3 regions of the Pseudoalteromonas sp. GB56 genome follow, and region 1 is predicted to be linked to each of the others. Evidence: predicted binding sites of a transcription regulator. Region 1 holds the regulator's gene; each other region holds the start of a gene.
What was found. The regulator MetJ, encoded in region 1, represses methionine synthesis genes. The targets are predictions, from matches to a motif close to TAGACGTCTAGACGTCTA.

Region 1 (10,797 bases):
TCATCATATGAAACTGCTTCCGATAACCATCTTTGCTGCCAATTGGTAGGGTCAACGCCACAGGGGTCGAAAAGCAAAGTTTCACTGCGCAACAAGGCCACAAGTTTGACATCGATGTGTTGACCTAATCGCTGTAACTGTTGATTGAACTGCGATAAGAATACTTCTCCGACATTACCCAAACCAGCAACCACAACTGCCAGTTGGCGTTTTACTCCAATAAGCGCTTCGTGCAATATCGTTAAGCTGTCTGCATCAACTTCCTGATCAGTAAGCTGCAGAATATAGCCCTTATCACGATGTTGAAAACGACTATTGAAGTTTAACTGTGCTAACGCGTCGTTAATTTGTGTCTGCGCATCACCTAGCTCTTCTGCGGGAGTAATAACAGCAAAACCATATACATTAGATTCAACCAATTGGGCTCTTTGCGCAAAGTATCCTGAAACAAATGAAGAGACCTCTTGAGGAACAACTAAATGCATAATGCCTTGTTCAATAAACTCGATGATGTTCACCTGTAACTGCTGTTTTAAACGTGCTGTTTCGCCCGCGTCTAAGTGCGTCACTTTATACACATCGTGTTGCCCTAGCGTCGTAATAAAATGCTTGTGTTTACAGCACCCTTCTCGCACTACTTCAGTGGCGCTCGCATCGCTGTCATAGGAACTACGCACAGAAAGTTTAATATCAGTACCATGCAATGGAGATAAGGTTTTCGCATGCAATACAGGGTTGCCTAGGCAAGCTAAAAGCTGAGCTTGCGAGCGGCAAATTTTGTGGTACTTCACAGCTTCAGGAACTTTACGTGGGTCAGTACTGAAAATCCCTTGCGTATCAGTCCAAATACACACTTCTTCTGCGTTAAGGTAACGTGCAAACAAGGTGGCACTGTAATCACTGCCGTTTCGCCCTAGAGTCACTGTTTTACCTTGGTGATCTGAGGCAATAAAGCCAGTAATAACATTGATATGAGCCTTACTCACCTTAGATACACAAGTCTGTTCGTTCACTTTATGTAACAACTGCCCGTGTTGAGCTACAAGCAAATCTCGGGCATCTAAACTTTGTGCGTTCGCACCAATTTGCGTTAAATACGCGGCTAATAAGCGCGCTGACCAAAGTTCACCATGAGCCAGCAAAAACGCTTCGTCTAACTGCTCTGCTTCGAGTTCATTGCAAATATGCGCCAATTCTTGTGTCAGTGTGTCAGCTGCTGTTTTAGCATGTGTGGTATCGAGCAATTCATTTATTAGCTCTAACTGATGCGCTTTTACAACACTCAAGACGTCTGCACAAGCATGAGCATCCCCCTGTTGATAAGCCTGCCAAAGTTTTACTAAGGTATCCGTAGTCTTTCCCGCTGCGGACACGACAACCACGTCTCCCACTTGGGCATGTGCTAAGACAATGTTTGCAACTGCATGGTATCGCGCAGCGCTGCTTAGGCTAGAGCCGCCAAATTTATGTACTACTTGCGTCATTTCAACTCTCCAACTGCGCAAACGCGTGTGCTAAGTCAGCAATAAGATCATCTTTATCTTCAATACCTACAGAAATGCGGATCATGGTGTCCCCGACCCCGGCTTCTAATCGAGCTTGTGCATCCATGCCTGCATGCGTCATCGTTGCGGGATGACAAATGAGGCTTTCCACTCCGCCCAATGATTGAGCCAGAGTAAATTGTTTTACCGACGTCAGGAATTTTGCGCTGTCTTTGAGGCCACCTTTAATATCAAAGCTCACCATACCGCCGAATCCTGCTTGTTGCTGCTTTGCAAGTTCGTGCTGCGGATGTGATTTAAGACCAGGGTAATAAACGTGTTCAACACAGGGGTGTTGTTGCAAAAATTCAGCCACAGCCATGGCGTTTTCTTCATGCTGACGAAGACGTAGCTTTAACGTACGTATGCCACGAAGAGTTAGAAAGCTGTCAAATGGGGCGCCTGTGATACCGATATTGTTAGCCCACCATGCCAATTCTTCACCTAGCTCAGCGGTCTTAGTGATCAAGGCACCACCCACTACATCAGAATGGCCATTAATGTATTTTGTTGTGGAGTGCACCACGATATCACAGCCAAGCGCCAGTGGGCTTTGCAACGCTGGTGATAAGAAGGTGTTATCCGCTGCTACCAATGCACCAACTTGTTGAGCAGCCTCGCACACTTGGCGAATATCGGTTAAGCGTAAGATAGGATTGCTCGGTGTCTCAATCCACACGATTTTCGGCTGACTCTCGATGATCCCTTGAGAACACTCCGGGCGAGTCAAATCTAATACAACTAACTTAAATAATCCGCGCTTCGCCAATGAGGTGAAAAGACGATAACTGCCGCCATAACAATCGTGTGGGATCACTATGGTATCTTCAGGAGTCAGTAACTGGGTCACTAAATGCACTGCTGCCATGCCTGTTGCCGTAATTATGCCACGCTCACCACCTTCCAGCTGCGCCAATAGTTGCGCAAGCGTATCTCTATTAGGGTTGCCACTGCGGCCATAATCAAACTGGCGCTTAGTCGCAAAGTCAGCTAAAGAATAGGTGGTCGATAAATGAAGCGGAGGTACCACTGCACCATGATGTTGGTCAACTTCAATCCCGTGACGAACAGCAATAGTCTCATTTTTTAATTTAGTCATAGTGCCTCCAAACTGGCGCGGATGTTTAGACGTCTAAAAGGTTAAAATAACAAACATTGGAAGTCAAAACATTTATACGTCTAAATAGCTAAATGAGGAATATTTGACTATCCTTTCCAACACGATAAAATTTCGCCCTTATTGATGCCTAAGTGACCAAAAAATAAGACTCTAATTATGGCCAAGTGGAACGGTGAATACATTCACCCTTATGCGGAACACGGTAAAAAAGCCCAACAGGTAAAGAAAATTACCGTTTCGATCCCGCTCAATGTTTTAAAAGTATTAACTGATGAAAGAACACGACGTCAGGTGAACAACCTTCGTCATGCAACGAATAGTGAGTTGTTATGTGAGGCATTTCTTCATGCATTCACAGGGCAGCCTTTGCCTGATGATGAAGACCTTCGTAAAGATAACCCGGAGAAAGTGCCACAAGAGGTACGTAAAATAATGGAAGAGATGGGGTTAGAGGTACCTATTATTGGCGAAGACTAAGACACTGTACACCCACATTATTAACTGGGTATCCAAACAAAAAAAGCCCCAACTCTTGTTGGGGCTTTTTACTTTGCTACCAATAGATATGCTCTATTTATCAAAAAGGTACTGCGAAAGTGGATTACTTATCGTTCATGTAATCAGCCGCAAGTTCTACTTGAGCAACACCTGAATCCACAGCTGCTTGTGCTACCGCTTTTGCTACTCGAGGTAATAGACGAGGGTCCATTGGCTTGGGAATGATGTATTGTGGACCAAACTCAAGCTCTGTAACTCCCGATGCTTTCAGGACTTCAGCTGGGACTGGCTCTTTGGCAATGCTACGAATCGCTTCAACTGCCGCAATCTTCATCTCGTCATTAATTGCCGTTGCACGCACGTCCAGAGCTCCGCGGAAAATGAATGGGAAACACAGCACATTGTTCACCTGGTTTGGATAATCAGAGCGACCTGTCGCCATGATCAAAATCTGTACGCGCGCTGTGTGCCAATTCAGGCTTAATTTCAGGATCTGGGTTTGAACATGCGAATACAACTGGCTTATCTGCCATTAGTTTCAGACCTTCAGCTGACAACAAATCAGGACCAGATACACCAACAAATACATCTGCATCAGCAATAACATCTTGCAAAGTACGCTTGTCAGTGTTGTTCGCAAACAGTTGCTTATATTCGTTTAGGTCATCTCGACGTGTGTGAATCACGCCTTTGCGATCCAGCATGTAAATGTGCTCACGCTGTGCACCACACTTAATGAGCAGTTCCATACATGCAACAGCAGCTGCACCAGCACCTAAACATACAATGAGTGCATCACGAATGTCTTTACCTTGAATCTCAAGTGCGTTCAACATGCCCGCAGCAGTTACAATCGCAGTACCGTGTTGGTCATCATGGAATACAGGCACGTTACAACGTTCGATCAACGCTTTTTCAATTTCAAAGCACTCAGGCGCTTTGATGTCTTCTAGATTGATACCACCAAACGTGTCAGCGATATTCTCTACAGTATTAATGAAATCTTCGGTTGTACGGTGTTTTACTTCGATGTCGATTGAGTCAAGGCCAGCAAAGCGTTTGAATAACAGCGCTTTACCTTCCATAACAGGCTTAGAAGCTAGTGGACCTAAGTTTCCCAGTCCTAAAATCGCGGTACCATTGGAAATAACCGCAACCATATTACCTTTGGCTGTGTACTTATAAGCGTTATTTGGATCTGCCGCGATTTCGCGAACCGGCTCTGCAACACCGGGGCTGTAAGCTAGGGCGAGATCGTTGACTGTTTCTGCACTTTTAGTCAGCTCAATACTGATTTTACCAGGAACGGGATTAGCGTGATAATCGAGCGCTTTTTGACGAAAGTCTGACATGAATTAAATATCCTGCTAGAAATGTTTGTGAGAGTTCAGGTATACCGCAAACCATACTGCTTTTAGTCTCACATTCCAAGCAATATCAGGTCTATCCTGTTGCGCGAATTTAAACGTAGTTAGCACCAAGTTCACGGTTAATTATTTTAATTTCCCATAACGTAGTCGATAATTTTATCTACATCACGAGGCAAGATTGATTGTAAAAACTACATAAATGATACATAACGATATATAAAATTCAATTTATATAACCTGTAAGAATATCAATTGAACGGAAAAATCATTTCCCACACACTTCTGCAATATTGCTGCATTTAGAAGCTTTTAACTACACAATACTCAATTACAGTGTGACTTTATGGGAATTCAAAAGGAAGTTGGCGTGATAAATATCGAAAATGGATGAAACTGATAGGCACAAAAAAAGCACCCGAAGGTGCTTTTTTCTAATAAGCAGTGAATTACTTCTTGCTGCTAAGCGCACCGAAGCGCTTGTTGAAGCGGTCAACACGACCACCTGTGTCAAGAATCTTCTGCTTACCAGTGTAGAAAGGGTGACACTCTGAACATACGTCAAGGTGAATGTCTTTACACAAAGTAGAACGAGTTTCAAACTTGTTACCACAAGAGCACGTTGCTGTGATTGCTTCGTACTTAGGGTGGATACCTTCTTTCATGGGGATAACCTCTAAATAGGCCGTATCGCTCTCCAAACCCGGAGTTTGGCACCATACGCGTTAGTTTCAATGTGCTAAGACCAGTTAAATTATGCTCAGCACCCTTAAGGCCGCGTATTTTATTTAACTAGCGGTTAATGTTCAAGCATTAATTGCTGCTATTAACTAGGCGATGAATTTAGTACATTAGAGACACGTTCTTCAATGTGAGCTGACCTTTGTCATCCCAACCTAGCACTCAGTCAGATTTAGCTTTCTTATCAAGCACCTGCACCTACGTAGAGGTAGCAATAAAAGTGCCTCTTCACCGCAGTTTTGACTACAGCTTACCTGCGTCTGTAAACGCAGAGGACATCGCGGTGGGTATGCGTGTTCGCGTTCCGTTTGGCAATCGCCAGCTTAGTGCACTGATTGTAAAAATTAAAAACCAAAGTGAACTCGCCAGCGACAAAATAAAGCCGATTATTGAGGTGATCGACCGCGCACCTATTTTGGATGCATCGCACATTGAATTACTCAAATTTACCGCTCGTTACTACCACTATCCATTAGGTGAGACGATTTTCACCGCCTTACCCAAAGCGCTGCGGGTGGGTGAAGACATAGATAAAACCAGCATCAATTACCTGCAGTTGACTGAAAAAGGCAAAAAACTGCCCACGTTACGCGCAAAGAAGCAACAATCACTGCTGTCTCAGTTGGCTAAATCAGGCAAATCGCCGGTTACTGAAGTAAAAGCACTCGGATTCACCAAGGCCACTATCGATGCGATTATCGATAAACAGCTGGCTGAACTCACTATTGAGTTTTCTAGTGAATGGCGCGACAACCCGCTCACAGTGTCAACAAAACCCAAGCTTAACAATGAACAAGCGATTGCTTGCAGTAGCATCAATCAAAGCAGTGGTTATGCCAGTTTCTTATTGGAAGGAGTCACTGGTAGTGGCAAAACTGAAGTCTATTTGCAGTGCCTTGAAGAAGTCATTCGAAAAGGCCAGCAGGCTTTGGTATTAGTGCCAGAAATAGGCTTAACCCCGCAAACTGTTAACCGTTTTCGTCGCCGCTTTCCAGATACACCCATTATGCTTTGGCATTCGGCATTGACCGACAATGAACGTTTACAAACTTGGCGCTTTTGCCAAAAAGGCAGCTGCGCCATCGTTATTGGCACACGCTCGGCTATTTTCATGCCGTTTTTAAAACTGGGTATGATCATCGTTGATGAAGAGCACGACAGCTCATTCAAACAACAGGATAGCTTACGTTACCACGCTCGCGATCTCGGGGCATATCGCGCACAACAACATGGTATTCCACTGGTGTTAGGCACGGCCACACCCGCATTAGAAACATTGCACCGTGCACTTGAAGGTCGATATCACTTGCTGTCATTGACGCAACGGGCACAAACCTCCACCGACAACCACTATCAGCTGATTGATATCAAGGGCCAACACCTTGAATCAGGGCTTAGTCACGCAAGTATTGCTTACATAAAACGTGAGTTAGGCAGACAAAAACAAGTCATGGTATTTCTCAACCGCCGTGGCTTTTCGCCGTCGCTGATTTGCCATGAGTGTGGCTGGTTAAGCAACTGCCCTCGTTGCAGCACCAGTGCCACTTATCACAAATCAATGCGCCGCTTAGTGTGCCACCATTGCGGTGAACAAAGCGCACCGCCGATGCAATGCCCTGATTGTGGCAGCACCCAAATTCATCCCGTTGGATGCGGTACTGAACAACTAGAAGAAGCATTGAGCGAACAATTCCCTGATGTTGCTATCAGCCGCATCGATTGTGACTCCACACGTAAAAAAGGCAGTTTGGAGGAAGAACTTGAACGCATAAACCAAGGCGGGGCCCGCATACTCATAGGCACACAAATGCTGGCCAAAGGGCACCACTTCGCTGATGTCAGCTTAGTAATTATTTTAGATGTGGACGCAGGTCTGCATTCGTGTGATTTTCGCGCCACAGAGCATTTAGCGCAGCTAGTTACTCAAGTTGCTGGTCGAGCTGGCAGAAGTGGTGAACCTGGCACAGTGTTACTCCAAACGCACTTCCCTGAGCACCCGTTACTGCAAGATTTAGTGAACAACGGCTATCAACACTTTGCCCGGTATGCCCTGAGTGAACGCCAAGATACAGACTTACCACCTTACACACATCTTGCCCTGTTACGCGCAGAAGCACATGATTTATCGCTGGTTTTGCGTTTTTTATCGGATTTAGTTCCCGCAACACCCGTGCCTAAGATACAATTACTCGGGCCTATCCCTGCTCCCATGGAACGTGTGGCAGGCAAATTTAGATATCAGCTTCATATTCAAGGTGAAGACAGAGGCGCGCTACACGCATATATTGGACAGATGGTGACGTATCTGAGTAATAATAAATTAGCGCAAAAAGTTCGCTGGAACCTGGACGTAGATCCAATCGACATGATGTAGAGAGATAACACACTCGTATGGCGCAACACGACTACATAAATCGTAAAAGACCCCAACGCGGCGCGAAGAAAAAGGCGCCACCGAAAAAGCCCTTTCCAGTGTTTTTGGTCAGTGCAGCAGTGATTTTGTGTGCTGGATTTGGCTATGGTCTGTGGTACATAAAGAATAACGCAGATCCCGAAGTCGTTGAGCAAGTCAAAAAGCAGCCTGAGCCACAAAAGACGGTGATTCAAAAACCAACTACGCCTGAGTTCATCAACGAAATCAAAGAAGCTGAGATTGAAGTTGAAGTAAAAGAAATTGAGCAGCAAGGTCCGTGGGTTATGCAGTGTGGTTCTTTTAGAACATACGGACAAGCTGAAACACTCAAAGCTAAAATTGCATTTGCGGGGCTTGTTTCTGAAATTCGTCGCACCGAAGGCAGTAATGGTGTGTGGTACAAAGTGCGCCTTGGCCCCTACCCGACAAAACGCGGCGCAGAGAGTGATAAGAACAAACTAAAGCGCCAAGCCAAAATCATGGGCTGCGGAATCTGGCTGTGGACCTAAGCCCAACACATTAAACCCACCTAGAACAAAGGGGATTTCGTTTTTTACCTTGAAATCCCCTGTCAGAGCCCATATTACCCCGCTATCAGACTTAGAAAACGCCACCCATCGGGTGCAAAGGATTCTCATGACTACGATAGTTTCAGTTCGCCGTGAAGGTAAAGTCGTTATCGGCGGTGACGGCCAAGTGTCGCTTGGCAATACGGTAATGAAGGGTAATGCCCGCAAAGTACGCCGTCTGTATAATGGCAAAGTAATCGCTGGGTTCGCAGGCGGTACTGCAGATGCATTCACGCTGTTTGAGCGCTTTGAAAGCAAACTGGAGATGCACCAAGGCAATCTCACCAAAGCGGCTGTGGAAATGGCCAAAGATTGGCGCAGTGATAGAGCTCTGCGACGATTAGAGGCACTCTTAGCCGTAGCAGATGAAACTGCATCCTTGATCATCACGGGCAACGGTGACGTAGTACAACCAGAGCACGACCTTATCGCAATTGGTAGCGGTGGCAACTTCGCCCAATCTGCAGCCATTGCCCTGTTAGAGAATACCGAGCTATCAGCACGAGAAATCGTTGAAAAGAGCCTTAAGATAGCGGGTGATATTTGCGTATTCACTAACAATTTCCAAACCATTGAAGAATTGTAATTAAGGAGCCACCATGTCAGCAATGACTCCTAGAGAAATCGTCCACGAACTTGATCAGCACATTATCGGTCAAGGCAATGCAAAAAAAGCGGTGGCTATTGCCCTTAGAAACCGTTGGCGTCGCATGCAGCTTGATGAAAGCTTGCGCCAAGAAGTAACCCCAAAAAACATTTTGATGATTGGCCCAACAGGTGTCGGTAAAACAGAAATCGCTCGCCGTCTTGCTAAATTAGCAAACGCGCCTTTCCTCAAGGTTGAAGCAACTAAGTTCACCGAGGTTGGTTATGTTGGTAAAGAAGTCGAAACCATCATTCGCGACCTAGTTGAAATCGCATTTAAGATGGTGCGTGAGCAACAAGCGAAGAAACACCACTTCCGCGCAGAAGAAGCCGCAGAAGAGCGCGTGCTAGATGCATTACTGCCACCAGCGAAAGACGCGTGGGGTGAAGCTCAACCAAGTGAGAACTCATCGACTCGCCAGACTTTCCGTAAAAAACTACGAGAAGGCCAATTAGACGACAAAGAGATTGAAATCGATATCGCCGAGCAAGGGCCAAATGTCGAGATCATGTCTCCACCGGGTATGGAAGAAATGACCAGCCAACTGCAGAGCATGTTCCAAAATATGTCTGGTGGCAAAACCAAGAAGCGTAAGCTGAAAATCAAAGAAGCATTGAAGCTTTTAGTTGAAGAAGAAGCGGCCAAACTGGTTAACCCAGAAGACGTAAAAGAACTTGCTATTGAAGCAGTTGAGCAAAACGGCATCGTGTTCTTGGACGAAGTCGATAAAATTTGTAAGCGTGGCGAAAGCAGTGGTCCTGATGTTAGCCGCGAAGGTGTTCAACGTGACTTATTACCGCTTATCGAAGGTTCAACGGTGAGCACTAAGCACGGCATGGTAAAAACGGATCACATTCTGTTTATCGCCTCAGGCGCGTTCCAGATGGCGAAACCGTCGGACCTTATTCCTGAGCTACAAGGCCGTTTACCCATTCGCGTTGAGTTAGATGCTCTTAGCGCTGACGACTTTAAGCGCATTTTGACAGAGCCTCATGCTTCATTAACGGAACAGCAAATTGCGTTACTGAAAACCGAGGAAGTAGATGTAGAATTTACTGATGATGCGATTGAGCAACTTGCACAAGCCGCATGGCAGGTTAACGAAAAAACCGAGAACATCGGTGCCCGTCGTCTACACACCGTAATGGAGCGTTTGATGGAAGAGATTTCGTTCGACGCCAGCGACAAAGCAGGTACACGCTTAGTCGTAGACGGTGAATACGTGAATAAACATCTTGATATGCTGGTACAAGATGAAGACTTAAGTCGCTTTATTCTTTAATCTGAGGGCCTACGGGCCCTTTTTAGTTAGGACGCTATATGCTGGTTAATACCTTGCATTACCATCGCAAAACAAAAGTGCTAGACATTCATTTTGACTCAGGCGGAGTCTCCACACTCAGCGCCGAATTTTTGCGTGTGCATTCGCCATCGGCTGAAGTTCAGGGGCATCATTCAGGTCAGGCGACGTTAGTAACCAATAAAAAGGATGTAGCCATCACCTCAATCGAAGCTGTGGGTCATTATGCTGTGCGATTATTATTTGACGATGGCCATCAAAGTGGCTTGTACAGTTTCCGTTATCTTGCGCATTTGTGTCATGATGAGCAAAGTTTGTGGCAGACCTATTTAAAGCGCCTAAAACAAGCCAATGCACGGCGTGAATCGGGGATTGCTATTCGCGTCACCCCTTAACAAAAAAACGCCACAAAGGGCGTTTTTTTCATGTAGGGCTCGAGTGATTAAGTCTTATCTTGGTTTAACTGGGTTTTATACGCGATACTTTGCTACAGCCTCACGCAATACGCGGGCTTGCTCTGCCACTTCTTCACTCGTATGGGCGTTACTGCTGGCATGCGAGCTAGCTTGCTCTGCAATGTCGCGAATACGCACGACATT
Region 2 (10,797 bases), 1.7 Mb from region 1:
ATCAGTTAATCATTCCGTTTTGGCGTTCAAGCAATCACTTGCCCGCTGATATAAGTTGCTTGCGCAAAGAGCGCGTCATCGAGCACCACAAAGTCTGCGTCATAACCTTGTAGCAAGCGTCCTTTACTTCTCTCTAAACCGAGGTATTGCGCGGGATACAAACTTGCCATACGTAAACTTTCAGGCAACGCTACATCGAGCGTATTCACAGTGTTGCGCACCGCAGAAGCCATGTCTAGTACACTGCCCGCTAGCTCACCTGTGCTTGAATTCAATCGATCGCCAGTGCGATAGACTTTACGACCGTCGAAGAAATCAAATTCCGTTGCATCTGTGCCTACAGGTGGCATCGCGTCGGTCACTAACATAATCTTGCCACGTTGCTTAGTGCGAATCGCTAATTTTGCTGAATCAGGGTGAAGATGATGGCCATCCACAATAAGGCCGCACCAACTCGTGTCATGCCAAAGTGCAGCACCGACAACACCCGGCTCACGAGACGTAAATGCAGACATTGCGTTAAATAAATGCGTAAAGCCATCGGCGCCGGCATCCAATGCTGCCATCGTGGTGGCGTAATCTGCATTGGTATGGCCCAAAGACACTTTCACACCCAAAGAAACAAGGCGTTTAATATCACTGATGCTGACATTCTCAGGCGCCAAGGTCACCATCTTCAAACCAAGATCGTCACGCGCATAAATAGCAAATTCAGCTTCTGAGATTGGACGAATAAATTGCTCACTGTGGGTGCCTTTTTTAGGCAAGCTTAAATGTGGGCCTTCAAAATGTACGCCTAAAATACCAGGCGTCTTCGCTTTTATGGCTAACGCCACCGCATCAGCGGCGCGGCGCATCACGTCGATATCATCGGTAATGAGCGTTGGCATGTTTGCCGTCGAACCAAATTGACCGTGAGCTTGAGCAATGTGTGCTAGACACCCAACGCTTTGATCGGCATTGAAAAATGCGCCCCCACCATTGACTTGAACGTCAATAAAACCAGGAACCACCAGCCCTGGCAATGCTGTTACATCAGCATCTGCACTCACATCACTAAGAAAGTCGAGTTTGCCGTCCACCACTTGAAAGTAGCTGTCTGTGATGAATCGTTCGCCGTCAAAAAGACGTTGGGCGTGGAATATTATGCTCATTAATTTGCAACCTTTTGCTGCTCGTTTGCTAATGATTGTTGGGCGAAGTATACCGCGCCTAGTTCAGGAGGTTGTTTTGGGCGAGACACTTTGTTTGCAACTTCGCCATCTAGCCATTTCTGCAGAGGCTCCGCGAGTCCGCCAATCATAGATAGACGTGGTGGATTAATTTCTAACAGACGTTTCGCCATCATGCTTATATAATTAGCGCCATCTTTAACGATAGCACTCGCGACATGATCTCCTTTATCAGCGGCTTCAAGTACCATTCTTGCGAGTTTGGCGTAGCTACTTGACGGTTGACCCGCCATTTGCTCCGCAATCCCCATCCCCGAGTCTGTATTGAAGTGCAGTTTAAACATGGCGCTTAATTGTGTATGTGGCCCCAAACCATCAAGGTCTAAAAGAACAGCTTTGAGTGCTTCTAATCCTAACCAAGCGCCACTGCCTTTGTCACCCTGCGCAAAACCATGACCGCCATAATTAACACTCTCACCGTTTACACACGCGAAACCACATGATCCCGTGCCAGTGATAATCACGGCGCCGTCTTCGCCCTCATGGGCACCGATACAGGCAGTGTGTAAATCGGTGGTGAGGTACATTTTTTTAAATGGATGCTGCCATTCACTGATCTGTTCATACAAGCTGGGTAGGTTCACCCCTGCTAAGCCCAGCCCTGCAACTAAGGTGTGTACCGTTTGTAAACTCAGCCCAGCATCCCTCAGTGCTTGTTGCGTAGACACCATGATTGACTCAAGTGTGCGTTCTAAACCGTGCAATGGATTAGCAGGTCCCCCTAAGCCGGTTCCTAAAATCCCGCGCTCAGTGCAATATATGGTCGCACGGCATTTAGTCCCACCACCGTCGATACCGATAAAAAGTTGCTTCTGACTTGCACCGTCTACCATTATTGAAGACCCCTAACCCTTTTTGTAGTTGCTTTGCTCCACGCTCTCGCGCTACTTACAACACTTTTTCAACCATGTTGAATTTATGTTACACGATAAATGACAGCGTTGTCATTAACTTTTTTAAAATTTAGCTAGAAAAACATCACCTTTTATCTAACCACTTGAAATAATGAAAAATATAGTTTGCTCGAGACTCTTATAGACTCAGTGCAGAATAATAGAGTTCTCTTAAAAGATACATCATGAATAAATTATTTCAATGTCAATTTATCTCTGTACTTGTGTAATAGACAGTTAGGTACTAAATTTAGTTACATTGATGTAAGTAACCAATTTTAGTTACTTTTAATTTTGTAACCATTTTAACTCACAGAGGTCTGATGAAAGCTTCTCAATATGCTGTAATCAGCGGCGATTTAGTTGGCTCTAGCCGTTATGAGTCAACGCAGTATGAATCAATGCTAAGCACACTTGAACAAGGGCTATCTGCCTTGTGTGAACGATTTGACGGTCAATTCGATATGTTTCGTGGGGATGCCTTTCAATGCATCTTCAAAGCGCAACAGTTTCCGCTGCAAAGCGCGCTATTACTGCGCCTATTTTTGCGCTCGCAGGGAGTAGACGCACGGGTCAGTGAAGCATGGGGGGATGTCAGTCAATTCCGTGGCGATGTTAAAACCGCGACTGGCCCCGCACTGATACTTTCTGGCAAAGCGTTAGACGAAATGAAACAGCAACGCTTTAAGCTATCGCTGTGCGAGCAAAATCTCTCCCCTAGTTTCGCACTGAATGTATTATTTCTTGATAATATCGTCTCGACCTTAAGCCAAAAGCAAGCACATGCGCTGTATTTATATTGCTGGCAGGAACACAACGACCATGCCAGCATCGCCCAACTGTTGCAAAGTTCGCGAGAAAATGTGACAAAATTACTCAACGCGGGTCGCTATCATTTAGTTGATGGTTTTATTGCAGTCGCTACTAAGGAGTTCTCTCATGGATGATCAAATCGCCCTACTTTTGGGTCTTTTACTCACCCACTTTATTGCTGACTTTTATCTGCAACCCATGAGCTGGGTGCGAGATAGAAACAGCCGTCACTTCAAATCCACCAAGCTGATGCTGCATACGCTCACACACGGTGTGCTAACAGCAGTGGTTGTAACGTTGTGGGAGCGCTATTTCGGTTTAGGGGAATGGTTGGTGGTTATCGGTGCGACTTTCATCATCATGACCACCCATTGGCTTATAGATGTGGCAAAGTCCTATACACGTGGTGGCATTGTGCCATTTTTTATCGACCAGGTTGCGCATATCGTGATGATCATCGCGGTGTGTTTGTACCTCAATGAGCGCGACCCTATTATGCAATGGCTCTATGAGTTTGTGAGCTCAAGCGATAGTTATGTGGTCTTACTTGCCTACCTGCTCGTCCTCAACCCCTGCTCAGTAGCAATTCGCATGCTACTTGAGCGCTGGCAACTACCGCAATCATCAAGCAATTCAGCATTTGGTGCTTTACCCCAAGCGGGTCATAGTATTGGCTTACTGGAGCGCACGCTGATGTTAACCTTTATCCTGATTGATGAGTTAGCGGGAGTCGGCTTTGTGCTCGCGGCCAAATCAGTATTCCGCTTTGGCGATTTAACCAACGCCAAAGAAAAACACCTCACTGAATACGTGATGCTCGGCACCTTACTGAGTGTGGTTTTTACTATGGCAATTGGTTTATTGGCGAGGTTTAGCCTAGATTAGAACGCAAAAAAGCCCGGTCAATCCGGGCTTTTAAAAATCGCTCACCTTCGTTGAGGTTATTTAACGCCTAGCTCACGTAAACGCTCTTGCAAGTAGCTATCTGCCGTGTAGCGCTCCGATAACACCACATCAGGACGTGGGTGTAAGAACAACGGCAATGAGATACGTGATTTGGTCGACGCCTTACCCGTTGGGTTAATTACACGGTGAATCGTTGATGGGAAGTAACCACCTGACGCTTCTTGGAGCATGTCGCCAATATTGATGATCAAGTTACCAAAATCACTCGGTACGTCTAACCAACCACCGTCTGTTTTTTGCACTTGCAAACCCGGCTCGTTGGCAGCAGGAAGAACAGTCAATAAATTGATGTCGCCATGCGCAGCAGCACGAATAGCACCAGGCTCTTCGTCACCGGTCATCGGTGGGTAGTGCAAAATGCGCAGCAGTGTTTGCTCAGAGTCTTTGATCATATCTTTTAAGTCGATTGAGAACTTAGCTTGAACATCCGCCGGAGCACACTCTTGTACCCAGCTTAGTAGTTCGCTGGCAAACTCATTCGCTAAGCGGTAGTACTCGCGAATTTCAGCTTCTAATTGCTCAGGGACACGGCCTTTTGGATAGACATGGTAGTATTCTTTGATGTCTTTAACTTTAAAGCCCTTCGCCACTTCACTTACTTCAGGTGGGAAATAACCATCTTGGTTGTCTTTATCAAACAAAAGTTCATGCTTTTGCTCTGAGTTAAAGAATTCCTGCCAATTTTTGTAAATTGACTCCACCAGCGACTGAGGAATTGGGTGGTTAGTTAAAACACCAAAGCCCGTATTGCGAAGAGATTCAACGAATTCTGCTGGAGCAGTTGGCGATTGATAGTCCACTGTTGGTAAGTGCATGGTTAATTCACCTGTTAGTTGTAGCGCTTAAAGCACCTTATGTGCTTAATTTTAGGGCCAGAGCTTAGTCAAAGCCACCTTAGATCCTAAGGACATTTGTCCGTAATGATATAGCACCTTGTCGCGGATTGATCCAAATCAAACGCGGCAGCTAATGCAGCAACGGATAGAAAAAAGCCCAGTTAAAACTGGGCTGATTTATTATTAACAAACAATATGTTTAGTCTTTAACTTGCCAGTTTAAGGTTTCACCCGCACAGATTGGGATCACCTTGTCTTCGCCCAATGGGTAGCTAGCAGGTACTTCCCACGGCTCACGTACTAACGTAACCGTATCTGAATTACGAGCAATACCGTAGAAGTCTGGGCCAAAGTGACTTGCAAAGCCTTCTAATTTGTCCAGCGCATTCGCTTGTTCAAATGCCTCTGCATACAACTCTAACGAAGCATGAGCTGTGTAAGCGCCCGCACAACCACATGCCGCTTCCTTTTTATCTTTAAGGTGTGGCGCAGAGTCCGTACCCATAAAAAATTTAGGGCTGCCGCTAGTCGCAGCTTCAATCAAGGCTTGCTGATGAGTATTACGCTTGAGAATTGGTAAGCAGTAGTAATGTGGACGAATACCACCGGCTAACATGTGATTACGGTTATACAGTAAGTGGTGCGCGGTGATTGTTGCGCCTACGTTCGCTGATGCTGATTTAACAAATTCAACCGCATCCGCAGTTGTAATGTGCTCCAGAACCACTTTCAAATTAGGGAAGTCACTGACCACTTTTTTCAATTTAGTCTCGATGAAGACCTTTTCTCTGTCGAAGATATCGATGCTTGAGTCAGTCACTTCACCGTGAACCAGTAACAGCATGCCTACTTCTTGCATTGCTTCAAGCACTGGATAGATGTTTTCGATGTCTGTTACGCCAGACGCTGAGTTAGTTGTTGCGCCCGCAGGGTACAGCTTAGCGGCGACGATTTTGCCTGTTGCTTTCGCTTTGCGAATTTCATCAGGTGTAGTGTTATCTGTGAGATAAAGCACCATCAGTGGTTCAAAATGAGCTTGAGGGCCCGCAGCCATAATACGATCGCGATACGCAAGCGCGGTATCAGTGCAAGTCGCAGGGGGTACAAGGTTAGGCATAATGATAGCGCGGCCAATATAACGACTCGCGTCACGAACGGTGTCTTTCAACTGTTCGCCATCACGTAAGTGAATGTGCCAATCATCCGGGCGGGTAAGGGTAATACGTTGCTCTGTACTTGTCATTGCTCTTGTCCACTGAAAAATTTGTGTGATGTTGGGGGGAAGACTCACAATGTAAAGCGTTGGCGGGCGTAAATCAGCAGGTGGAGCACATTGCCCCACTGTGCTGATAGTGTTTTTTACCTAACTGAGCTCTTTGCGCAGCTCTTTGGTTGCGATAACCATGTTGTTCAGTGCTTCTTTTGTCTCTTCCCAACCTCGTGTTTTCAAGCCACAGTCCGGATTCACCCACAAACGTCGGGCCGGAATTTTCTGGGCAGCTTTATGGATTAACGCTTTCATCCAAGATACTTCAGGAATGTTAGGGGTATGAATGTCATACACACCTGGGCCAATATCGTTCGGGTAATCAAAATGCTCGAACGCTGATAGCAATTCCATGTTTGAGCGCGATGTTTCAATGGTGATCACATCCGCATCCATGTCGGCAATCGCACCAATGATGTCATTGAATTCGCTGTAACACATGTGCGTGTGAATTTGCGTCGCATCTTCTACGCCGCTGGCACTGACTCTAAATGCATACGCTGCCCAATCAAGGTATGCCTGCCATTGACTTTGCTTCAGCGGCATACCCTCTCGAAATGCAGGTTCATCAATCTGAATTACCTTAATACCGGCGTTTTGTAAGTCCACCACTTCGTCACGCAACGCTAAAGCGATTTGATTAGCAATACTTGGCTTGTCTAAATCGTCACGTACGAACGACCAAAATAAAATGGTTACCGGACCTGTAAGCATGCCTTTCATATATTTGTCAGTGAGCGACTGTGCATATTGCGTCCAGCGCACCGTCATTGGCTGGGAACGAGACACATCCCCCCAAATAATCGGTGGCTTAACACAGCGGCTGCCGTAACTTTGCACCCAACCAAATTGGGTGAACGCAAACCCTTCGAGTAACTCACCAAAGTACTCCACCATATCGTTACGTTCTGCTTCACCGTGCACAAGCACGTCAATATCGAGCGCTTCTTGCTGCTTTACTGCAAACTGTATTTGTTCCTGCATGACTTGTTCGTATTCAGCATTGCTAATACGCCCAGCTTTAAAATCGCGGCGAGTCTGTCGTATGTCCTGAGTTTGCGGGAAGGAGCCAATGGTGGTGGTTGGCAACAGGGGCAGATTCAGCGCTTGTTGCTGTAGGGCAATACGCTGAGCAAATTTACTGTGACGCTGACCATCATTTGCCGTGAGTGATTTAACGCGCGCTTGCACATCAGCATTGTTTACGCGTGTTGATTGAGCACGGTTTTTCACCGCTTTACTGTATTCAACTAGGGCTGTGTTGGATTGCTGTGCCAATGCATCTTTGACTAAACCCAACTCCGCACACTTTTGCGCTGCAAATGCTAACCAACTTTTTAACTCATCATCAAGTTGCTGCTCTTGTGCTAAGTCCACAGGTGAGTGCAATAACGAACACGAAGGTGCCAGCCACAAAGTATCGCCACGCTTCTCATTGAGTGCTTGAATGCGTTCATACACGGCTTCCAAGTCTGTACGCCATACGTTGCGCCCGTTAACGATACCTAAAGAGAGTACACGCTCTTGGCCGACGACTTCATCCAGGGCAGATAAGTCAGCATTGTTGCTCACCACATCAAAGTGCACGCCATCCACAGCAAAAGATTGGATGTTTTCTAAGTACTGATTGACCTCATCGAAGTAAGTCGCCAGTAGTAACTTCACTTGATGTTGTGATAATTGCGCAAAACTTTGCGTAAGTGCCTGCAGGTAATCCTCTGGCAACTCCAAGGTAAGGATTGGCTCGTCAATTTGCACCCACTCAACACCCAATGCTTTTAACTTGTTCAACACTTGTCCATAGACCGCCAACAAGCTTGGCAACAAAGTGAGCTTATCAAACTCTTCGCCTTCACATTTCGCTAGGTACAGATAAGTCACAGGACCCACTAATACTGGTTTAACGCTATGACCTAAGGCTTTTGCCTCTTCAACGTGAGCGAACAACTCACTATAGCCCAATGAGAATTCCTGCCCTGCGTGTAATTCAGGCACGATATAGTGGTAATTGGTATTAAACCATTTGGTCATTTCACTGGCTGCACATGCACACCCTGAGGGTGCTCTGCCACGACCAATTCTAAATAGCGTGTCTAGCGGGTTGCTGTTGTCACTTTGGTGACGCTTGGGAACCGCATTCAGTAACAAAGTGGTTGAAAGCACGTGATCGTACCAAGCGAAATCACCCACAGGTAACAAGTCTACGCCGGCTTGCGCTTGCAAAGCCCAATTTTCTTGGCGAATTGCCGCTGCTCTATTGTGCAGCTCTGCTTGATCAATGTCTCCAGCCCAATATGACTCAACTGCAAACTTTAACTCGCGGCGCTTGCCGATACGAGGGAATCCTAAATTATGTGTATACGCCATCACTCTTCTCCAATTGGATGTTTAGATGGCTAAAAGATATCGACTGAAACGGATTCAAACAAACGAAGCTTATTCACATTTAATTTGAAATAAATTCAAGCTTGGAACATTGATTGGCTATGCTTAGCCATTGATAGACTAAAATTAAACATGAAACACAGTAAATTTTATATTTTATTAGCGAGAACATTACAAAAACTATGGATTTTTGGACGTCTAGACTTTAAAGTGTCCAATAGATTTTATTCTAATTACTGAATTAATCGAAATCGTTCACGTTTTTATGAGAATAATTAAAGATGATAGATATAAAACACCTTAAGACCATTGCCACCTTGAAAGAGACTGGCTCTCTCGTAAATACCGCGCGTGAACTGTTTTTAACTCAGTCAGCCCTCTCACACCAAATCAAAGACTTAGAAAACAAGTTAGATTGCCAGCTATTTGAACGTAAAACTCATCCCGTGCGCTTTACGCCGCAAGGGATGTTGTTATTAGAGCTTGCTCATGATGTGCTGCCAAAAGTGGAAGCAACCAAGTGCCGTCTCAAAGAAAGTTTGAATCAGCCAATCTCGTCACTGCGCCTGAGCGTAGAGTGCCATGCCTGTTTTCATTGGTTGCTGCCAACAATAAAGGAATTCAATAACTTCTGGCCTGATATTCACGTCGACTACGAACGTGGGTTCAGCTATGACGCTATTCCTGAATTGTTGGCGGGAGATTTGGATCTCGTACTGACATCAGATATCCGCGATCCGGATAAACTCGAATATGCTCATTTGTTTGATTTCAAACTGAAGTTGATTGTCGCGCCCGACCATCCTTTAGCGAACAAAGCGTATGTGACGGCATTGGATTTGAAAGACGAAACCGTTATTTCTTATCCCATCCCGCGCGAGCGCCAAGACATTTTCAAGCACTTTATCCAAAATGCGCGATTTGATGGCACCTTGAAAACAGTTGACCAAGGTTTACTTATTTTTCAATTAGTGAGTGCAGGTATGGGCGTTGCTGCTCTGCCTGATTGGTTAGTCACCCCATACGAATCTCAGGGGCTGATCAAATCAATTCCGCTTGGCGCATTGGGGTTAAATCGCCCTATGTATTTAGCGATGAAAAAGGACATGAAAGACAATCCTGTCTATCGCCACTTTCTCAATACCTGTAAGCAGAATAACACCCGAAAATAATCCTATTCGACTGGGCACCTTAATACAGTGCCCTTTTTCTTTTCGCCACCCACTACTTCGGCGAAGTTGCCTGAGATCAGACTGGGTTATCGATATCAACAAAGGTGACATCAACACCGAAATGTGCCGCGATATGCTCACCGAGCGCTTTTGCACCGTAACGCTCTGTGGCGTGATGACCTGCAGCAAAGAAGTCAACGCCCTGCTCTCGCGAGCTATGAATGGTCTGCTCTGAGGCTTCGCCAGTCAAGTATGCGTCCAATCCTTGTTGCGCCGCTAAATCTATATAACCTTGACCACCACCGGTGCATAAACCAATGGTTTCAATCACCTCATCGCGCACAAGTGAACTCAGTGGCGCACGACCAAGAACGGATTCAATGCGCTGGGCAAACTCTTCACCTGAAACAGGCTGGGTCAACTTGCCCCACATCGGCACACTGACAGGACTTGCCTCCATACCACCTTGTATTTCAATTCCCAACAACTTAGCTAATTGCGCGTTATTGCCTAACTGCGGATGAATATCAAGCGGCAGATGATAAGCAATAAGATTGATATTGGCATCGAGCAAGGCTTTGATTCGACGTTGCTTCATACCGGTAATAACCTGTGACTCACCCTTCCAAAAATAACCATGGTGCACTACTAACGCATCGGCTTTGAGCTCAACAGCTTTGTCAACGAGTGCCTGACTCGCCGTAACGCCAGTGACGATTTTGTGAATTTTATCCACGCCTTCGATTTGCAGACCATTTGGACAAAAATCGTTAATTTGATTAGGTGAGAGTGTTTGGTTTAGAAATGCCAGTAACTCAGTGCGTTTCATGATTACCTCTGTGAACTTTGCGCTCGCGTTTAAATATGTGCAAATTGTTGCGTTTGTGAGGGAAAAAATAAAGGAAATTAGCTATTTCGCCACAAAAAATTGAAAAACTGAGGACAAATGGGTATAACTATAAACTTGTAATAAAATTAACCTGCGTTAACGACTAGGATCTTTTAATGAGTAAACTAGACAAAACAGAAGTGTTAGCTGCTTTTGAAGCTGCTTATGAAGCGGCGAATGGCAAAAAGCCAGAAATCACAACTAAACCTGGCTGGTACAGCATCGATGGTGGCAAAAATTTGCGCCTTGCTGACGTAGCTGCACTAACTGAAGAGCTCACTTCTGGTAAAACAGAAGCAGTCGCAAAAGCAGAAACGAAGGCACCTGCAAAGGCTCCAGCCAAA
Region 3 (10,797 bases), 2.7 Mb from region 1:
ATATCAATTACTTGCGCGCCGCTTTCAACCTGTTCACGGGCCACATCTAACGCCGTTTCATAGTCTTCTTCCATGATCAAACGTTTAAATCGTGCCGAACCAGTGACATTCGTGCGCTCACCCACATTGGTGAAGATTGCTGTGTTGGTCATCAATCTGGCCTCTTAATTCAGGTTACAGGCTTCAAGGCCACTTAAACGCATACGCACTGGCAATTGGGGCAACGCTCGAGGAGTCACGTTTTTCAACCCATCAGCGAACGCTTTAATGTGCTCAGGCGTGGTGCCACAACAACCACCGACGATATTGATAAAGCCCTCTTTACCCCAATCAATGATTTCCTGCGCCATTTCTTCCGCTTCTAAATCGTACTCACCAAATTCATTGGGCAAGCCCGCATTAGGGTGCACCGAGGTAAATGTTTCGCACACGTTCGAAAGCTCATCCACATATTGACGTAAAAGATCGGGACCCAAAGCACAGTTCAAACCAATAGACAGAGGTTTGATGTGACGAATTGAGTTGTAAAACGCTTCGGTTGTTTGTCCTGAGAGCGTACGCCCTGACGCGTCCGTGATAGTGCCTGAAATCATCACAGGCAAGCTTGTGCCTGCTTGCTCGAACGCTTCTTCCACCGCAAAAGACGCAGCTTTGGCATTCAAAGTATCGAAAATAGTTTCAATTAAAATAATGTCTGCACCCCCTTCCATCAATGCCAGCGTTGATTCCACATAGGCTTCAACCAATTGATCAAAGGTAATGTTGCGATAACCTGGGTCGTTCACATCCGGTGAAATAGAGCAGGTTTTTGACGTTGGCCCGAGTACCCCTGCTACATAGCGTGGCTTGCTCGGGTCTTTAGCTGTGAATTCGTCCGCCACCTTGCGAGCCAAACGCGCCGACTCAAGGTTTATTTCGCGGCTCAGGCTCGCCATCTCGTAATCTTCCATCGAAATGGTGGTCGAGTTAAAGGTATTTGTCTCAATGATATCCGCACCTGCTTCGAGGTACTCGCGGTGAATTTGCGCGATAACTTCAGGTTGCGTCAAGCTTAATAAGTCATTGTTACCTTTGACTAACACATGCCAATCAGCGAAGCGCTCTCCGCGGTAATCGTTTTCTTCAAATTTGTGCTTTTGGATCATGGTGCCCATAGCGCCATCCAAAATTAAAATGCGCTGTTTGAGTGCCGCACTCAGTGCTTGATGTTTATTCGGCATAGTTGTTAGTCCTTACATCTTGGCTAACCAAGTTAATATCATACGGAGTGGTCTGGTAAACATAGTAGTTAAGCCAGTTGGAGAATAACAAAAAGGCATGGCTCTGCCACGTTTTTGATGGCTTGAGTTCAGGGTTATTCTCTGGGAAATAATTCTTGGGTTTGGGTGCTTCTGGGCCTTTTTGTATATCACGCTGATACTCTTTTAATAAGGTGTCAGCGTCATATTCAGGATGACCTGTGATATAGACCTGAGAACCGCTTTGGTTCTTAAGTAAGTAGGCACCTACTTCATCAGAGCCCGCTAACGTCATAAGCTGCTCATGTTCAGCAACACGCGCTAATTCGATGTGACCATAGCGCGAATGCGGCACCAAAAAGCGGTCGTCAAAACCACGCGTTAGTGCTGCATGATCAAAATAGCATTGATGTTCAAACACCCCGCAAAGCTTATCCGCTCGCAATTCACGTTTTAAACCATAATGATGGAACAAACCCGCATGCGCCGCCCAGCAACTAAATAAAGTGGAGGTCGCATGGTGTTCGGCCCAATCAAAAAACTCTTTTAGCTCCTGCCAGTAGCCAACTTCATCATATTCAAGGTGAGCCAACGGCGCCCCAGTGATAATGAGCGCGTCGTAATTAGTGTCTTTTACATCGGAGAAATAACGATAGAACATATCGAGATGCTGTTCTGAATTTTCACTTGAGCGATGAGTATCAAGACGCAGCAAGTCAACATTCACCTGCAAAGGCGTGTTAGCCAATAGGCGGATGAATTGTACTTCCGTTTCTACCTTATTCGGCATGAGGTTCAATATACCCAAGCGCATCGGACGTATTTCTTGGGTACTGGCGCGACTTTTAGGAATAACAAACACATTTTCTTGGCGTAAATGCGAAATCGCCGGTAACTCATCTTGAACCGTAATAGGCATAGTAGGCTCCATTTAAAGCTAGAACAGCTATTATGACTAGACTGATGGAAATTTCAACCTCTAGATGTTTAGACGTCCATTTAAAATTTACAGTTTCCATTTGCCTTGTCATAATTCACGCGCAAAAGTTAACGCGTGAGGTGAAGTGTGGGTATCGGTGAATTAGCAGCCATAAGCGCTGCCGTGGTGTGGGCGTTTTCAACCTTGCTGTACAAAACGTTCAGTCATCACTTGTCACCCATGCAGCTCAATGTAAGTAAAGGCTTACTTGCAATTTCAATGATGGTTTTGGTGATTGTACTCACGGGCGACATAGCTATTCCCCAACACACTCATACATGGTTATGGCTCATCGCCAGTGGTGTGATTGGTATCGCCATTGGTGACAGTGCGTATTTCGGTGCGCTGCGCAATATTGGTCCGGCGCGCACCTTAGTGATTGAGTCGCTCGCCCCTGCCCTCGCTGGCATACTCAATATTATATTGCTGGGTCACTTTCTCTCGATGCTTGCTTGGCTTGGGATCATCGTCACTAGCGTGGGTGTGATCATTGCCATTTCACCTCAACAGAATTTACAACCGGTTGATAAACGTCACTACTTCATCGGTGTCTCATTAGCACTACTGGCTGCACTGTGCCAAGCCACCGGCATGGTGATGTCCAAAGGCGCCATGAATACCGAGTCCATGAGCAGTCTTTGGGCGGCTCTGATTCGCCTCGTATCGGGAACGCTGAGCGTGGCTTTGGTGGTGGCTATCATCAAACACAGTGATTTGTATCAGGCTTTTCGCCTCAAAGGCATCGATAATAAACATTGGCTGCTTGTGGCGGTATTCTTTGGCACCTTTATTGGCCTTTGGCTGCAACTCGCCTCGGTGAAATACACCGACCCCGCCATCGCCCAAACCATCTTCGCCACCGCCCCACTGATTGTGATGACTATTGGTTTTGTAAAACGCGAACCTGTGAGCGCAAAGATGATCCATGGTGGCCTGTTAGCATTGACGGGTGTGGGGATTTTACTGGCAAATTAACGAGGTAAAAACACGCCCTTGCGTTGACGCTTTTACCCCTGAGACTCTACAATAACGGCTGTTAAATTATAGTCACACTACAAAGGCTTCTTTCATGGTTTTACCTGATAAGTTTATTTTCTCGATGAGTCGAGTGTCTAAGGTTGTGCCACCAAAGCGCACTATCTTAAAAGACATTTCATTACACTTCTTCCCTGGCGCTAAGATTGGTGTACTCGGTCTAAATGGTGCGGGTAAATCTACCCTTTTACGCATCATGGCGGGCGTTGATAAAGATTTTGAAGGTGAAGCTCACCCTCAACCAGGCGTAAAGATTGGCTACCTTCCTCAGGAACCTGTACTTGATGAAAGCAAAACAGTTCGTGAAGTGGTTGAAGAAGCAGTAAGTGAAGTAACCAACGCACTAAGCCGCTTGGATGAAGTATACGCTGAGTATGCGATGGAAGATGCTGACTTTGATGCACTGGCAAAAGAGCAAGGTGAACTTGAAGCGATTATCCAAGCGCATGACGGTCATAACCTCAACAATGCGCTAGAGCGCGCAGCTGATGCACTTCGTCTTCCAGCTTGGGATGCGAAGATTGAGCACCTTTCAGGTGGTGAACGTCGCCGTGTTGCAATCTGTCGTCTATTGCTCGAAAAACCAGATATGCTGATTCTCGACGAACCAACTAACCACTTAGACGCAGAGTCTGTTGCTTGGTTAGAGCGTTTCCTACACGACTACGAAGGCACTGTGGTTGCCGTAACGCACGACCGTTACTTCCTAGATAACGTTGCTGGTTGGATTCTAGAGCTTGACCGTGGTGAAGGTATTCCATGGGAAGGCAACTACTCTTCTTGGCTTGAACAAAAAGATGCACGTTTGCAGCAAGAGCAGAAAGCTGAAAAAGCGCGTCAAAAATCGATTGCACAAGAGCTTGAATGGGTACGTTCAAACCCGAAAGGCCGTCAGGCTAAATCGAAAGCACGTATGGCACAATTTGCTGAACTACAGCAAAGCGATTACCAAAAACGTAACGAAACCAATGAACTATTCATTCCACCAGGTCCACGCCTAGGTGACCAAGTTATCGACGTTAAAGGTCTTACAAAGAGCTTCGGCGACCGTATGCTTATCGACAACTTAGATTTCAGCGTACCTAAAGGCGCCATCGTGGGTATCATTGGTGCTAACGGTGCAGGTAAATCAACACTGTTTAAAATGCTCAGCGGTGAAGAGCAGCCAGATGGCGGTGAAATCACGATTGGTGAAACGGTTGAGTTAGCAACGGTTGATCAGTTCCGTGGTCACATGGATGACAGTAAAACGGTATTTGAAGAAATCGCTGATGGCCAAGACGTGTTAAAAGTCGGCAACTTCGAATTCCCAAGCCGCGCATACGTAGGTCGCTTTAACTTCAAAGGTAACGACCAGCAGAAGTTTGTCAAAGACCTATCAGGTGGTGAGCGTAACCGTTTGCACCTTGCTAAGCTGCTTAAAGCGGGCGGTAACGTTTTACTTCTGGATGAGCCGACCAACGACTTGGACGTAGAAACCTTACGTGCACTTGAGAATGCGATTCTAGAGTTCCCTGGCTGTGTAATGGTTATTTCGCACGACCGTTGGTTCCTTGACCGCATCGCGACGCACATTCTTGATTACCGCGACGAAGGTCAAATCAATTTCTTCGACGGCAACTACACCGAATACGAAGGTTGGTTGAAGAAAACATATGGTGCAGATGCCGCACAACCTAAGCGTATCAAATACAAAAAGATTGGCTAAATAGTCCAATAAAGAAAGAGCCTCACGTTTGTGGGGCTTTTTTTTGCCAAGTGGACGAAAAATAGGAAAAAATTCGTGCCCACAACTACACTGTTAGAGTAAACGGTTAGTATGGAAAGAAAATGGAAAATCGTCGTCACTTTACTCGCATCATTTTTCAACGCCCTGCACTGGTAATGTTTAATGCTGATCACTACGGATGTCACCTACTAGACCTGTCTTTAAATGGCGCCCTCGTTAGCCTCCCAGCGGGGTTGAATCCAGTCATCGGCCAAAATGTAGAACTCATTTTTAACCTTGCAGGCAGTGACATTGACATAAAAATGCAAACCCAAGTCGCGCACGTCGACAAAGAAAGTCTTGGACTTCACTGCACTGAATTAGACTTGGACAGCGCCACTCACTTAAAACGCCTTATTGAACTAAATGTTGGGGATGATAAGCTATTACACAGAGAGCTAGCGCAATTAGCCTCTTTGGAATAACAACAACTCGACTCAGTGAGAGCAATCAAACATGTTCATGGAATCAATACAGGGGTTCATACCCTTTATTTCTTATTTTGGCCTTGGTTATGTATTAGTTTTGGCCTTTCTATTCTTATACACATTAGTAACACCGCACTGTGAGTGGACACTAATGAAAGAAAACAACGCTGCCGCTGCAACGGCATTTAGCGGCGCATTCATTGGCTTCACACTCCCTGTTGCCAGCGCGGCAATTAATTCAGTATCACTGATTGATTTCGCCATTTGGGGTGTTATTGCGGGTGTAATGCAACTTGTGACTTTCTTCCTCGTACGCTTATACATGCCGAAGTTGTCTGAAAAAATCGCTGACGGCCACATGAGTGCAGGTGCTTTCCTTGGTGTAGCATCACTTGCTACTGGGATTTTAAACGCTGCTTGTATCACCTACTAAGGAGCGCCACACATGAAAAGAACGAGTAAACTAAAACTCACACTCATGTTGGGTGCAACGGCTGGTTTGACCGGTTGTGGCGATCCTGATGAATCGGCATTGCTATTCGAGGATGTTGATGATTGCACAAGCTTCGGTGTTGAGACCGAGGTTTGCCAAGCACAATACCAAGACGCGCTAGCTAACCACGCACTCGAAGCACCAAAATATGTAAACGAAAACCTCTGCGAAACGGACTTCGGTTTTGACCGCTGTGAGCAAGAGGGCAGTATTTGGCGCCCGATTATGGCTGGCTTTATGATTGCGATGGTTGCCGAGGCAGTGGATGAAGGCCTTGACTTAATGAAAAAGAAAAAGCGTAAAAAATACGCTTATTTAGGTGGAAACTACTACTCAGGCTCTAAACCTTTGTACCGTTCTCGCGACGACTTTTTCAGCTTCCGCAACGCCAATAACGACTATATAGGTGCGTACAACAACCGCGGTACCACCATGGTGAAGAAATCGAAAATTCGCTACGCAAGCAAGCCAACAACGGTAACGAAATCACGTGGCGGCTTTGGTCGCCGTGCAGCGTCCCGCAGCAGTTTTGGTGGTTAAGTGTTTCGTCAACCTATTACTGAGCGGTCAGATCTGGCCGCTCAGGCCGAATATTTCGGTTTCGAATTTTGCCGCATCGATGGTGAGAAGTACTGGGATGAAAGTGCCTATTACCAGTTTACCCTCGCACAAATAGAAAACGATTTAGAAGACCCAACTAACGAGCTTGAACAGATGTGTTTAGAGCTTGTTGGCAAAGTCGTCAAAGACGAATACTGGTTAGAAAAATTCGCTATTCCACAAGCTTATTGGGACTTCATTGCCACTAGCTGGCGAAACAAAGAACCAAGCTTATATGGACGAATGGACTTTAGCTATCACGGCCAAGGGCCAGCAAAACTCCTCGAATACAATGCCGATACGCCAACGTCTATTTATGAGGCAGGCTTTTTTCAATGGCTGTGGCTGGAACAGCAGGTAGACCGAGGCAAACTTCCCCGTCAAAGTGACCAATTCAATAGTATTCAAGAAGCCCTGATTGGCCGCTTCAATTACTTTAGTAGTCACAGCGCCCTGCACTTCGCTCACAGCCGAGATTCCGTTGAAGATAAAGGCACTGTCGCTTACCTTCAAGATTGTGCCTACCAAGCTGGCATGCCAACTGTAAGAATGGCCATAGAAGACATCGGTGTAGACAGCAAGGGGCAACTCACTGACTTGGAAGAACAACCCATTACTCAACTATTTAAACTCTACCCATGGGAAGAGCTGTTTTTAGATGATTTTGGGCCGCAACTACTGAGCACAGATACCCTATTTGTTGAGCCTCCGTGGAAGTCCGTTCTCTCAAACAAGGCTATCTTGCCGCTGTTATGGCAGATGTTTCCCAACCACCCCAATCTGTTACCTGCCTATTTTGCCGATGAAGAAGGGGAAGGTCTTGAACAAGGTTATGTCAGCAAGCCACTCTTTAGCCGAGAAGGTGAAAACATTACCTGGGTACACCCAAGCAAAGGACGCGTCCACGAAAGTGGCAGTTACGGTGATGAAGGCTTTATTACTCAAGCGTTAGCGCCATTACCTGTGTTTGCAGGTAATCACACCTTAATCGGTTCTTGGGTGGTCGGCCACAAAAGTTGTGGCTTAACCATTCGCGAGGATAATGGGCCAATTACTAAAGATACGTCTCGTTTTGTGCCGCACATAATTCTGGGTTAATCCTTCAAGGTGGCTAATTGCCACCTTGGTGCGCATCGAAAAAACGTAAAAAGTCACCAATTTTTAGTGATTTAGAGAACAACCAGCCTTGAGCAAACTTAAATCCAGAATTAAGTAACACATCCGCTTGTTGCTGGGTTTCTACCCCTTCAGCAATATAGATATGACTGGAATCATAACCACAGTTTATAAGATGTTTTTCTTGCGCTGAGCCTGTCCAAGTATCCGTTAAAATGAGATCGGTTACCGATTTGTCGATTTTAATGTAATCAACGTTCAAACGCGCTAAGGCAATCATATTTGCTTCTTCGAGCTGCATATCATCTAACGCCATTTTCGCACCTGAAATATTCTCGGCAATCGTCTGTACCCCCATTCTGTCGGGGATCCCTCGTTCTGATAACTCAAATATTACTTTATGGGCATGCTCACCCAGTGAGGATTTCTTTAATGTATAAAATACGCCACCTCGCCCCCAAAGTTCTGGCGGAATGTTGATACCAATATGAACATTGTCATTCGAGGCGACCCAATCCCCCAACTCTTCTGCGACCTTATCGATAACCCAATAAGTCATCATCCCAGCTAAAACGGTACCTTCGATGTTAGGAATAAAGTCCAGTGGTGGTACAACTTGCCCGTTTCTATTCCAGCGGATCAGCGCTTCAGCACCAACACATACATTATCCTCAAGTCTTATTGTTGGCAGATATTCAATAAAGAATTCATTATTGCTAAGCGCTTGTTCGATATCTGAATTACGTATCACACGACTCTCCTGTACCACTTTCTATAAAGATAGCCGTGATAGCAGCTTAAGCAAACATGATTGTTGAGTTAAATAAACGAAAATCTGATGGTATTCTTTGAAAAAACTTATCGGGTTATGTACAAACAAAAATGCCGCATATAACTGCGGCATCTTCATACATCGTTGGAGGGTAAGAACTTATAGGATTTGGTTCTCTTTCCATGCTTGCTCTTTCGCCATACGCTTTTTGCGTTTGTCACATGGGTCGTCACAGTCACATGCTTTATCAATACCGACTGATCCTAAGCCGCCGCAGCTGCTGGCCATTGATTTACGCTGAACAATCACGCCCACTGCCATCGCAGCAATGATGATTAAAAGCAGACCAAAAGTAAGAAGAAATAGCTGCATTGTCTGTGCCCCTTAAAAATGACAATATTTGGCTGAGTTAGCCACGGGCGCTATTATACGCCCGCTTGCATCTGACTACAAATATGGTGCAAACGCTGGACTTGAATAGGTTTTTAAGCCATCTGCAGTTTTGCTAATTAAGTACACAGGAAGGTTATTCGCCTCAGCATACGCCTTTGCACGCTCTGTGCCCATTACCGTTAGCGCAGTTGCAAGGCCATCTGCTGTCATCGCACTGGGGTGCAATACGGTGACTGAAACAAGATCATGCTTGATTGGCATACCCGTTTGTGGGTCGATTAGGTGTGTATAAGTCTCGCCATCCATTTCATAGAAAATGCGGTAATCGCCTGACGTTGCTATCCCCATTGAGCCGGGCTCCAACTTGCGATGAATGCGGCGTTCACCCATCGGCGCATCGGGTTGCTCGATAGCAATCACCCACGCTTTATCATTCGGCTTATGACCTGCTATACGCATTTCTCCACCAATTTCCACCATGTAATTAGCAACTCCTTGTTGTTCAAGCAGCTCAGCGACTTTATCTATACCAAAGCCTTTGGCAGTCGCAGAAAAGCTCAATTCAAGCCCATCAACAGACTTAGACAAGCCCTGTTCGTTAAGGCTTAGCTTATCGACACCAATATTGGCAATCATGCTATCAAGTTCTTGCTGTGATGGACGCTGCGTTGGGCGTTTATCAGGGCCAAAGCCCCATAAATCGATTAACGGTCCCATGGTGACATCCAAGGTTTTGGTCGCAAAACCAAGGCGAATCGACTCGGCAACAACGGTGCGAAAATCAGCACTGATAGGCATCACTTCATTGGCACCTAAGCGGTTAAATTGGTTAATTTCAGAATCTGCAATATAGGTCGACATGGACTGGTTAACAGCTTTTAATGCCGATTCGATGTCGTCGTGTAGCGTCAAGGTGGCAAGCTTGTCAGCTGGTGCATAGAGCTTAATGTTATACGTTGTGCCCATGGTTTTACCATGCAGAAGTAATTCTTGTTCTTGAGTTGCCGATGGTGCGTTGTCGCAACCACTGAGTATCATCACACATGTGAGCAGTACAAAACTTAAAATCGCATTGCCAACGCGGGTCTGCATCATATTGATAACCGTCCAAAAAGTTGAATAAAAAAAGGGCCTTCAGAGTACTCTGAAGGCCCTTAATGTTAACACATTAACGATAAGGTATCGCTAAATTAGCCGCCGAAGTCATCCAGTAGGATGTTCTCGTCTTCAACACCTAAATCTTTTAGCATGTTGATAACGGCTGCGTTCATCATTGGTGGCCCACACATGTAGAACTCACAATCTTCAGGCGCGTCATGGTCCTTCAGATAGTTGTCATACAATACGTTGTGGATGAAGCCTGTGTAACCTTCCCAGTTGTCCTCTGGTTGAGGATCAGAAAGTGCTACGTGCCACACGAAGTTATCATTATCAGATGCTAGGCCATCGAAATCTTCAACGTAGAACATTTCGCGCTTAGAACGCGCACCGTACCAGAAGCTCATCTTACGCTTAGAGTTAAGACGCTTAAGCTGGTCGAAGATGTGTGAACGCATTGGCGCCATACCAGCACCACCACCTACGAATACCATTTCTGCATCAGTGTCTTTCGCGAAGAATTCACCGAATGGACCAGAAATCGTTACTTTATCGCCTTCTTTTAGTGACCAGATGTACGAAGACATCTTACCGCAAGGTAGGCTCAAGTTGTTTGGTGGCGGAGTCGCAATACGTACGTTAAGCATGATGATGCCGTACTCTTCTGGGTAGTTAGCCATTGAGTATGCACGGATTGTTTCTTCATCAACTTTTGACTCTAGTTTAAAGAAGCCAAAACGATCCCAGTCTGCACGATATTCTTCTGGAATATCGAAATCAGCGTATTTAACATGGTGAGCAGGTGCTTCAATCTGAATATAACCACCTGCGCGGAAAGGGACTACCTCACCATCAGGAATAGCTAGTTTCAGCTCTT

Region 2: a site for MetJ is predicted at 8,584-8,601, ahead of metE (5-methyltetrahydropteroyltriglutamate--homocysteine S-methyltransferase). Genes of this name have one in related genera too.
Region 3: a site for MetJ is predicted at 2,219-2,236, ahead of ACH19P_RS13095 (homoserine O-succinyltransferase). Genes of this name have one in related genera too.

What each region holds. Positions count from the first base shown of each region.
Region 1 is NZ_JBPCHK010000001.1:72,103-82,899, forward strand. It holds gene metL (bifunctional aspartate kinase/homoserine dehydrogenase II) at 1-1,484, opposite strand, end outside; gene metB (cystathionine gamma-synthase) at 1,486-2,643, opposite strand; gene metJ (met regulon transcriptional regulator MetJ) at 2,821-3,141, shown strand; partial or broken gene ACH19P_RS00360 (malic enzyme-like NAD(P)-binding protein) at 3,266-4,514, opposite strand; gene rpmE (50S ribosomal protein L31) at 4,979-5,194, opposite strand; gene priA (primosomal protein N') at 5,413-7,644, shown strand; gene ACH19P_RS00375 (SPOR domain-containing protein) at 7,662-8,192, shown strand; gene hslV (ATP-dependent protease subunit HslV) at 8,320-8,838, shown strand; gene hslU (HslU--HslV peptidase ATPase subunit) at 8,852-10,180, shown strand; gene ACH19P_RS00390 (gamma-butyrobetaine hydroxylase family protein) at 10,219-10,593, shown strand; gene ACH19P_RS00395 (methyl-accepting chemotaxis protein) at 10,669-10,797, opposite strand, start outside.
Region 2 is NZ_JBPCHK010000001.1:1,752,022-1,762,818, reverse strand. It holds gene nagA (N-acetylglucosamine-6-phosphate deacetylase) at 27-1,154, opposite strand; gene nagK (N-acetylglucosamine kinase) at 1,154-2,065, opposite strand; gene ACH19P_RS08370 (hypothetical protein) at 2,449-3,072, shown strand; gene ACH19P_RS08365 (DUF3307 domain-containing protein) at 3,065-3,823, shown strand; gene ACH19P_RS08360 (isopenicillin N synthase family dioxygenase) at 3,880-4,719, opposite strand; gene pyrC (dihydroorotase) at 4,940-5,983, opposite strand; gene metE (5-methyltetrahydropteroyltriglutamate--homocysteine S-methyltransferase) at 6,104-8,374, opposite strand; gene ACH19P_RS08345 (LysR family transcriptional regulator) at 8,674-9,564, shown strand; gene ACH19P_RS08340 (Nif3-like dinuclear metal center hexameric protein) at 9,641-10,393, opposite strand; gene ACH19P_RS08335 (hypothetical protein) at 10,570-10,797, shown strand, end outside.
Region 3 is NZ_JBPCHK010000001.1:2,818,674-2,829,470, forward strand. It holds gene metH (methionine synthase) at 1-152, opposite strand, end outside; gene ACH19P_RS13090 (homocysteine S-methyltransferase family protein) at 165-1,220, opposite strand; gene ACH19P_RS13095 (homoserine O-succinyltransferase) at 1,210-2,157, opposite strand; gene ACH19P_RS13100 (DMT family transporter) at 2,305-3,192, shown strand; gene ettA (energy-dependent translational throttle protein EttA) at 3,287-4,960, shown strand; gene ACH19P_RS13110 (PilZ domain-containing protein) at 5,083-5,445, shown strand; gene ACH19P_RS13115 (DUF350 domain-containing protein) at 5,483-5,881, shown strand; gene ACH19P_RS13120 (DUF1190 domain-containing protein) at 5,894-6,481, shown strand; gene ACH19P_RS13125 (glutathionylspermidine synthase family protein) at 6,482-7,639, shown strand; gene ACH19P_RS13130 (EAL domain-containing protein) at 7,653-8,408, opposite strand; gene nqrM ((Na+)-NQR maturation NqrM) at 8,589-8,801, opposite strand; gene ACH19P_RS13140 (FAD:protein FMN transferase) at 8,877-9,860, opposite strand; gene nqrF (NADH:ubiquinone reductase (Na(+)-transporting) subunit F) at 10,013-10,797, opposite strand, start outside.